DNA from 4 places in the Mesorhizobium sp. M7A.F.Ca.US.006.04.2.1 genome. Region 4 is predicted to be linked to each of the others. Evidence: predicted binding sites of a transcription regulator. Region 4 holds the regulator's gene; each other region holds the start of a gene.
What was found. The regulator PhoB, encoded in region 4, activates phosphate uptake and scavenging genes when phosphate is short. The targets are predictions, from matches to a motif close to TGTCATNNANCTGTCAT.
Positions count from the first base shown of each region.

Region 1: the regulator PhoB is predicted to act here: its motif matches at 1,455-1,471, upstream of ppk2 (polyphosphate kinase 2).
Region 2: the regulator PhoB is predicted to act here: its motif matches at 1,121-1,137, upstream of ugpB (sn-glycerol-3-phosphate ABC transporter substrate-binding protein UgpB).
Region 3: the regulator PhoB is predicted to act here: its motif matches at 891-907, upstream of EN925_RS05680 (PhoX family phosphatase).

Region 1 covers NZ_RZQA01000646.1:163-2,365, reverse strand. Annotated here, with positions in the region: gene EN925_RS27185 (dihydrofolate reductase family protein) at 1-373, shown strand, start outside; gene ppk2 (polyphosphate kinase 2) at 425-1,345, opposite strand; partial or broken gene EN925_RS27175 (aldo/keto reductase) at 1,624-2,203, shown strand, end outside.
Region 2 covers NZ_RZQA01000035.1:969-3,171, forward strand. Annotated here, with positions in the region: partial or broken gene EN925_RS03620 (diguanylate cyclase) at 1-839, opposite strand, end outside; gene ugpB (sn-glycerol-3-phosphate ABC transporter substrate-binding protein UgpB) at 1,201-2,203, shown strand, end outside.
Region 3 covers NZ_RZQA01000063.1:2,199-4,401, reverse strand. Annotated here, with positions in the region: gene EN925_RS05685 (hypothetical protein) at 1-411, opposite strand, end outside; gene EN925_RS05680 (PhoX family phosphatase) at 974-2,203, shown strand, end outside.
Region 4 covers NZ_RZQA01000559.1:1,095-3,297, forward strand. Annotated here, with positions in the region: gene pstB (phosphate ABC transporter ATP-binding protein PstB) at 1-77, shown strand, start outside; gene phoU (phosphate signaling complex protein PhoU) at 104-811, shown strand; gene phoB (phosphate regulon transcriptional regulator PhoB) at 828-1,517, shown strand; gene EN925_RS25160 (ROK family protein) at 1,534-2,203, opposite strand, start outside.

The DNA.
Region 1 (2,203 bases), on a different contig from region 4:
CTGGAAAGGCTGGTGGGGCGACAACCCGCCCTATCATGTGCCGGTTTTCGTGCTGACCCATCACAAGCGGGAACCGATCACGATGGAGGGCGGCACCACTTTCCACTTCGTCATCGACGGCATCCATTCAGCTCTTGAACAGGCCAAGGCTGCCGCTGGCGGCAAGGATGTGCGGGTCGGCGGCGGCGTCGCCACCATACGGCAATATCTGCAGGAAAAACTGATCGACGAGATGCATCTGGCGATCGCGCCGGTGCTGCTGGGCACGGGCGAGAACCTTTTTGCCGGCCTGGACATGCTCAAGCTCGGCTATATCTGCAGCGAGCAGGTGGCGACCCCGCTCGCAACGCACGTCACCATCAAGCGGGCGTAAGGTGGAGAGCCAATCTCCCCCCTCGTGGGGGAGATCGCAGCTTCGTCTGCCTCAATACTTCTCCGGTACGTAGAGCTCGCGCGGCAGCACCTGGCGTTCGTATTCGGGGTTGAAGACGCGCTCCGGCAAAGTGATCTCCTCGTGCGGCACTTCCTCGTAAGGCAGCTGCTTGAGCAGATGGTCGATGCAGTTCAGCCGCGCGCGTTTCTTGTCGTTGCCCTCGACGATGAACCAGGGCGCTTCCGGGATGTTGGTGCGGGCGAAGGTCTCTTCCTTGGCCTTGGTGTACTGCTCCCAGCGCACGCGCGACTGCAGGTCCATCGGCGACAGTTTCCACTGTTTCATCGGATCGTGGATGCGCATCAGGAAGCGCATCTGCTGTTCCTCGTCGGTGATCGAGAACCAGTATTTGACCACGGTGATGCCCGAGCGGACCAGCATGCGCTCGAATTCCGGCACGTCGTGGAAGAATTCTTCGACCTGATCGGGCTGGGCAAAGCCCATCACCCGCTCGACGCCCGAGCGGTTGTACCATGAGCGGTCGAACAGCACGATCTCGCCGCCGGCCGGCAGATACGGGACATAGCGCTGGAAATACCATTGCGACTTTTCGCGCTCCGTCGGCGCCGGCAGTGCGACGACACGGCAGATGCGCGGGTTGAGGCGCTGGGTGATGCGTTTGATGACACCGCCCTTGCCGGCCGAATCGCGTCCCTCGAAGATCACCACCAGCTTCTTCTTGTGGTGGGCGACCCAGGACTGCAGCTTGATCAATTCGGACTGCAGGGTGATCAGGTCGCGAAAATACTGCATGCGATCGATCGAAGGCGGATGCGAGTTCTTGTAGATCTTGGCGATCTCCATCGACAGCGCCGGCTCCGACATTTCGAGCTCATAGTCTTCGTCAAGCGTGTCGGCGAGCTCGGCTTCAAGCCAATCCCTGGCCGGAGAATTCTGTTTTAGCTCGGTCATTATCGGCTGCTCCACTTGCAAGCTCTGTCGATCCACGTCCGGCGCCCCAAACTCCCGGCCTACAGCCCGGGAACGGCAACACCTGAGCCGACTTCCATATAGGCCTGCAATGACGGTTTTATTGCAGCGCGAGCATGGTCACCGCCGCCGTCGGTCCAGCCAGGCATGATCGATCCGCCGCGCTGGCATGGAGACACGTCGCCCAAATTGTCCTACAAATAGCGGCCACTTTCGGGCGCCCTCCCCAGCCCTTTCCCAATGCAATCGCGAGGACCGACATGGAATACCGCACCCTCGGCCGTTCCGGCCTGAAAGTATCGACACTGACCATGGGGACCATGACGTTCGGCGGCGCCGGTGCTTTTTCGGCGGTTGGCAAGACCGATCTCGACGAAGCGCGCCGGATGATCGATCTCTGTATCGACGCCGGCATCAATGTCATCGACACCGCCAATGTCTATTCGAACGGCATTTCCGAAGAAATCATCGGCGAAGCGCTCGGCGGCAAGCGCAAGGGCGACGTGCTGATCGCCTCCAAGGCACGGATGCGGATCGGCAAAGGTCCAAACGATGAAGGCCTGTCGCGCCATCACCTGATCCGGGAATGCGAGAAGAGCCTGAAGCGGCTCAAGACCGACGTCATCGACATCTATTTCCTGCACGAATGGGATGGCGTGACGCCGCTGGAGGAAACCATCGGCGCGCTCGACACGCTGGTTGCCCAGGGCAAGATCCGCTATGTCGGCTGCTCCAACTATTCCGGCTGGCAGGTGATGAAGGCGCTCGGCATCAGCGACAGCCGTCATCAGCCGCGCTTCATCACGCAGCAGATCCACTACACGCTGGAAGCGCGCGAAG
Region 2 (2,203 bases), on a different contig from region 4:
AGTGCCGCAATGCTGTCATTGGCACTGATGATGCGGTTGCCGTCGCAGACGATCAGCCCCTCCACGGCGGCATTGGCCAGGCCGTGCATGCGGTCGACCTCGAGCTTCTGGCGACGGAAGCGCAAATCGATCCACAGCGCCGATGCCGACAGAACCAGGATCACCAGTGTGGCGGCGGCGGCGGCGAAAGCCTGCGAGGTCGGCTCGATCGTGTATTCGGATATGACGATCGAGGGATCGGGGAAGATGGAGACGGCACCCATACCGATGAAATGCAGAGTGCAGATCGCCAGCGTCAGCAGCACCGCGCCGCCGGATGTCGCCTTCAAGGAGGGGCGGCGCTGCACGACACGCAGCGCCAGCGCCGCGAGCGTTACGCCGGCCAGCAGGGAAACGGCGACAAGCAACAGGTTCCACTCGATACGGCCCTGAACCTCGAACGCCGCCATGCCGATGTAGTGCATGGCTGCGATACCGCCGCCCAGCACGGCGCCGCCGACGAGATGATAGTCGAACTCATCCCGCAAGGTGGCGATCCACATGCCGGCTGCCGTCAAAGTGACCGAAGCAGCGAGCGAAAGCACGGAGAGTGCCGGATCATAAGCACTGGGTATGCCCGGTGTGAATGCGAGCATGGCGATGAAGTGCGTTGCCCAGATGCCAAAGCCGGTCGAAGTGGCCGCGATCATCAGCCAGGCAAGCCGGTTCCGATCTGTGGAACGGCTTATGTGCTGAAGCAGGTTGACAGCAGAGAAGCAGGAAATTCCGCAGATCAGCGCGGCGAGTGCGACCAGTCTCAGATCGTGTTCGTTGACGATACAATTGTAGACCGTCAGCATTTATTTCACCTGAGCTTTGGAAATAAACAGGGCAGCAGTATCGAGTAGCGCGTTGCCGTTGAGGGATCGATAAAGTCGGCTGCAACCTTGGCGTGTCTCTTCGGGTTGCTGCGGCTGCAATCAGGGCTGACACGCCGAAAGCCAGCTTGACAGTCCCGACGGTGCTTCCTGGCGCGCTTGTCGTCGCGCTAAGCCGGCTAACCGTATCGCTCTCCATGCCTCCAAGCGGAGGCGAGCGTTGCGTCAGGTAAAGGGTGAAGTTCGTCGATCTGCAACAAAACCGTTGTCTGATTGTCATGAGCGACACATATTGCCTTCGCGGGAGTGCCCCCTTTCGCCAATGACAAACGGGAGATGAAACATGAAGTCCTTCGGCTTCGCGGCCGGTGTTGCCGCTACCTTTATGATGCTTTCCTCAACCTCCGCTTTTGCCGTCACGCAGATCAGTTGGTGGCACGCCATGACTGGCGCCAATGCCGAAGTCGTCGACAAGATCTCCAAAGATTTCAATGCCAGCCAGAGCGACTATGAGCTCGTTCCGGTGTTCAAAGGCACGTATCCCGAGACGCTGAATGCCGGCATTGCCGCCTACCGCGCGGGCCAGGCGCCAGACATCATCCAGGTGTTCGACGTCGGCACCGGCGTGATGATGGCGGCCGAAGGTGCCATCAAGCCCGCAGCCGATGTGTTGACCAGCGCTGGAATGACCTTCGACAAGAGCCAGTATCTGCCAGGCATAGTCGGCTATTATTCGAAGCCGGACGGCACCATGCTCTCCTTCCCCTACAACTCCTCCTCGCCGATCCTTTATTACAACAAGGATATCTTCAAGAAGGCTGGTCTCGACGTCGATAGCCCACCCAAGACCTGGAATGAAGTGTGGGAAGACGCCAAGAAGATCAAGGCGAGCGGCGCGGCCGCCTGCGGCTACACCTCGACCTGGCTGACCTGGATACATCTGGAGAATTTCGCGGCCTGGAATGACGTGTCATGGGCCACCCAGCAGAACGGTCTGGCCGGCGGCGATGTCGAGCTCAAGATCAACGCGCCGATTTTCGTCAACCATTTCCAGGCGCTGGCGGACCTCGCCAAGGACGGCACCTTCAAATATGGCGGCCGCACCTCCGAAGCCAAGCAGATCTTCCTTGCGGGCGAATGCGGGATCATGACCGAATCGTCCGGCGGGCTTGGCGATATCGTCAAGTCCGGCATGAATTACGGCATTGGCCAATTGCCGTATGACAGCGACGCCAAGGGTGCGCCGCAGAACACGACGCCGGGTGGCGCCAGCTTGTGGGTTTTCGCGGACAAATCCGATGAGGAATACAAGGGCGTCGCGGCCTTCTTCGCCTACCTGTCGAAGA
Region 3 (2,203 bases), on a different contig from region 4:
CTCGAGCTTTTCCGTTATGCCGTCGGGATGCCTGACTGTGATCTTGTTGCCGGTCACGTCGACCTTGTCACCGGTCTTTGCATTGACATGGCTCCCGCTCTTACCCTGACTGGATCCTGATTTGCCGTTGTTGCCGTTATTGCCGCTGTTGCCGTTATTCCCATTGCCGTTGCCGCTGTTCCCGCTATTGCTTCCGCCGGAATTGCCGCCGTTGCCGCCCCCACTGTTGCCACCACCACCGCCGCCACTGTTACCGCCACCCTTGGCGTATGCGCTGGCGGTGTGGATGCCGGAAACGGAGCCGTCCAGGACAATTTGATAGGGCGCAATCGTCAACACCAGCGCCGCTGCCGATTTGAGCGCCAGCCGGCAACAACGGGTCGTGAAACGGGTCGTGACCGATCTGTGCATTCTGATCTCCGACGACTGAGTCCGGCGCGCCCCACCCCAACGTTGCAGTGCAACCAACATTGCCGAAAGACGCGGCGCCCGGAAGCGACCTCCGACCGTTGCGGTTGTCAACCAGGACCATTGCAAGCGCAAGGTTGGACTAAAGTCCCAAGTATATGCTACATTAGCTTCGCATGAACGGCGCCGTGACCGCCATCGCTAAACGGGAGACTGGCTTTCCCGATGCCTGACGACGGCAGACGCCGAACATCAAGTCACCTCCGCCGGGGGCGGCGGAGGTGACTTGTCGAGGGTGCAGTTGCCCGTTGATCTGTTTTTTGCAAACGACTGATGTCGTCCGCCGTCGCGGGATGCGCGGCCAAGATGCCGCCTAAGGTCTCCTTTCATCTCGAACCGGCGATTCTGGAGCAGTTCACGGTCTGCGGGAATGCTTAGCCAGCGCTGCGCGCAATGCCTGTCGCGTCTGAAAGGTCTCCCGATGTCACGAAAATGTGATCCGGCGATTATAAGGGGGTCAAACAGGTACCCACGCTCCAGCCAATCCAACAGCCAGAGGCAAGCCATGACTGACCTTCGCTCCCCCGACACCCGATTCCGCACCAGCCTGCTCGAGGAAAACGACGGCCCGGCCATCAACGCTTCCGACAACCGCACCATGGGCGAGATCATCGCCGCGCGGTTCTCGCGCCGCGGCTTCCTCAAGGGTTCGCTGGCTGTCTCGGCCATCGCCGCCACCGTCAGCCCGCTGGCGCTGATCAGCGCCGACGAGGCCCGGGCCGCTGAAGGCTCGGCCTTCACGTTCGACGAACTCGAGGCCGGCATCGACGACAAGCACCACGTCGCGCCGGGTTACGATGCCGATGTGCTGCTGCGCTGGGGCGATCCGCTGTTTGCCGATTCGCCCGACTTCGACCCGACGAAACAGTCGGCCGAGGCCCAGGCGAAACAGTTCGGCTACAACAACGATTATGTCGGCTACATCCCCATCGACGGCTCGGCCGAACATGGCCTGCTGGTGGTCAACCACGAATACACCAATCCGCATCTGATGTTCCCGGGCATCGTGAAGATCGTCCAGAAGGACGGCAAGAAGTCGGCCGAAGTCGCACCCCTCTCGAAGGAGCAGGTCGATGTCGAGATGGCAGCTCACGGCGGCACCATCGTCGAGATCCGCAAGACATCAGGCAAATGGCAGGTGGTGCGCGACGGCAAGCTCAATCGCCGCATCACCTCCAACACCGAAATGGCGCTGTCCGGTCCGGTTGCCGGCCATGACCGCGTCAAGACCAATGCCGATCCGTCCGGCACCAAGGTGTTCGGCACGTTCAACAATTGCGCCGGCGGCGTCACGCCCTGGGGCACCTATGTGATGGCCGAGGAGAACATCCATGGCTATTTCTCCGGCGAGTTGCCGGAAGGCCACAAGGAAGCCGCGAACTACAAGCGTCTCGGCATTCCCGAAGGCGCCTATGAATGGGCGGCGCATTACGAGCGTTTCGACCTCGCCAAGGAGCCCAATGAGGCCAACCGCTTCGGCTGGATCGTCGAGGTCGATGTCAACGACCCGACCTCGACGCCGAGGAAGCGCACCGCCATGGGCCGCTTCAAGCATGAGGGCGCCGAATCGATTGTCGCCAGGGACGGCCGCGTCGTCTTCTATCTCGGTGACGACGAGCGCTTCGACTATGTCTACAAGTTCGTGACCAAGGCCGCGTTCGATCCGAACGATCATGCCGCCAACAGGGACCTGCTCGATGATGGCACGCTGCATGTCGCCAGGTTCGCCGAAGAT
Region 4 (2,203 bases):
AGGGCGCCACCGACAAGATGTTCACCACCCCCGACGACAAACGCACCCAGGACTACATCACCGGCCGGTTCGGCTGATCTCTGGCATATGAGGGACGAAGATCATGGGTGAACATACCGTCGCATCTTTCGATGAGGATCTGGAGCAGATCAGCCAGCTGATCCGCGACATGGGCGATCTCGCCCGCTCGATGGTCGGTGGCTCGACCAGGGCTTTGCTCAATTCGGACAATGCGCTGGCGCAGCGGGTGGTTTCCGACGACGCCATCATGGATGCACGCCAGCGCGAGCTGGACGATCGTGCTATCACGCTGATCGCCAAGCGCCAGCCAATGGCCAACGATCTGCGTGCGGTAGTCGGTTCGATCCGCATGGCCGGCGACCTCGAGCGCATCGGTGACCTTGCCAAGAACATCGCCAAGCGCGTCGGCACTGTCGGGCTGAGCGTCACGCCGCACGACCTTTCGCATTCGATCGACGCGATGGCGCAGCTGGTGCTGATCCAGGTGCAGGGGGTCGTCGACGAGTATGCCGCCGCTGACGCGGCAGCGCTTGCCACGCTCAGAAACAATGATGAACGCATCGACGTCAAATACACATCGGTGTTCCGCGAACTGCTGACCTACATGATGGAAGATCCGCGCAACATCACGGCGTGCACGCACCTGTTGTTTTGCGCCAAGAACCTCGAGCGGATCGGCGACCACGTGACCAACATCGCCGAAAATGCCTATTATGTTTTGACCGGCACGCAGTTGCCAGCCAATCGTCCGAAGCAGGACGAGACGGCAATGTCCGCGCCAGCGGCATGACAGGGGTGACCAGCCGATGATCGCGCCACGCATCATGGTGGTGGAGGATGAGGAGCCGCTAGGCGTGCTGCTCCGCTACAATCTCGAATCCGAAGGTTACCAGGTCGAGGTGGTGACGCGCGGCGACGAGGCCGAAATCCGGCTGCAGGAGAACGTTCCAGACCTTCTGGTGCTCGACTGGATGGTGCCTGCGGTTTCCGGTATCGAACTCTGCCGCCGGCTAAGGATGCGTCCCGAGACCGAGCGGCTGCCGATCATCATGCTGACCGCGCGAGGCGAGGAAAGCGACCGCGTGCGCGGCCTCTCGACCGGTGCCGACGACTATCTGGTCAAGCCTTTCTCGACGCCGGAGTTCATGGCCAGGGTCAAGGCGCTGCTGCGCCGGGCCAAGCCGGAAGTGCTGTCCAGCGTGCTCAAGGTCGGCGATATCGTGCTCGATCGCGAATCGCACCGTGTCTATCGCAAGAAGAGCGAAATCCGGCTCGGGCCGACGGAATTCCGCCTGCTTGAATTCATGATGCGCCATCCAGGCCGCGTGTTCTCGCGCAGCCAACTGCTCGACAATGTCTGGGGCGAGACGATCTACATCGACGAACGCACGGTCGATGTGCATGTCGGCCGGCTGCGCAAGGCGGTCAACAACGGCCGTATGCCCGATGTCATCCGCACCATCCGTGGGGCGGGTTACGCCATTCGCGAGGACTGAACTCCCTCGTTTGAACTCACGCCACGTTCTTGCCGCCGAGACCGGATCTCGCCTGCACGCCCGGCGCAAAAATCTCCTGATCGACGAAGATCAGCGCCCGCATGGCGCAGCCTTCGCGGATCAGCGGCAGTTCGTTCGGCTCGGTGTCGAAGGAAATCGACTTGGAATGCTGGCCGCCGGCGGTCTGGGCAATCGCTTGCCGCAATGCCGGCTCGATCAGGTCGAAGGCGGCGGCGCTGACGCCGACCATGGCGACGGGGGCCGGATCGATCAGCGCGAACAGGCTGCCGAGGCCGTAGCCGAGCGCTTCGCCAGCCTTGCGGTAGGCTTCCCGCTCCGGTCCGTCCCTCTCGCGGGCGGCGGCAGCCAGGGCGCGCATGTCGGCGTCGCTGACATCGGCGACGGGTTCTGCATCCTCGCCCATCTGCCGCGCGTTGCGCCAGATGGCATAATTGCCGGCATAGGCTTCGACGCAGCCGCGCCGTCCGCAGCGACACAGCGCCCCGTTCGGCCGATGAATCATGTGGCCGAATTCGCCGCCCGAGGAATGGGGGCCGGTGACCAATTCGCCCTTCAGCACCAGCCCCATGCCGATGCCGTGCGACAAAAGGATAGCGATGAAATCGTCGCGGTAACGATCGGGATCGCGCCAGCGCAGCGCCACCGCCATCATGTTGCAGTCGTTC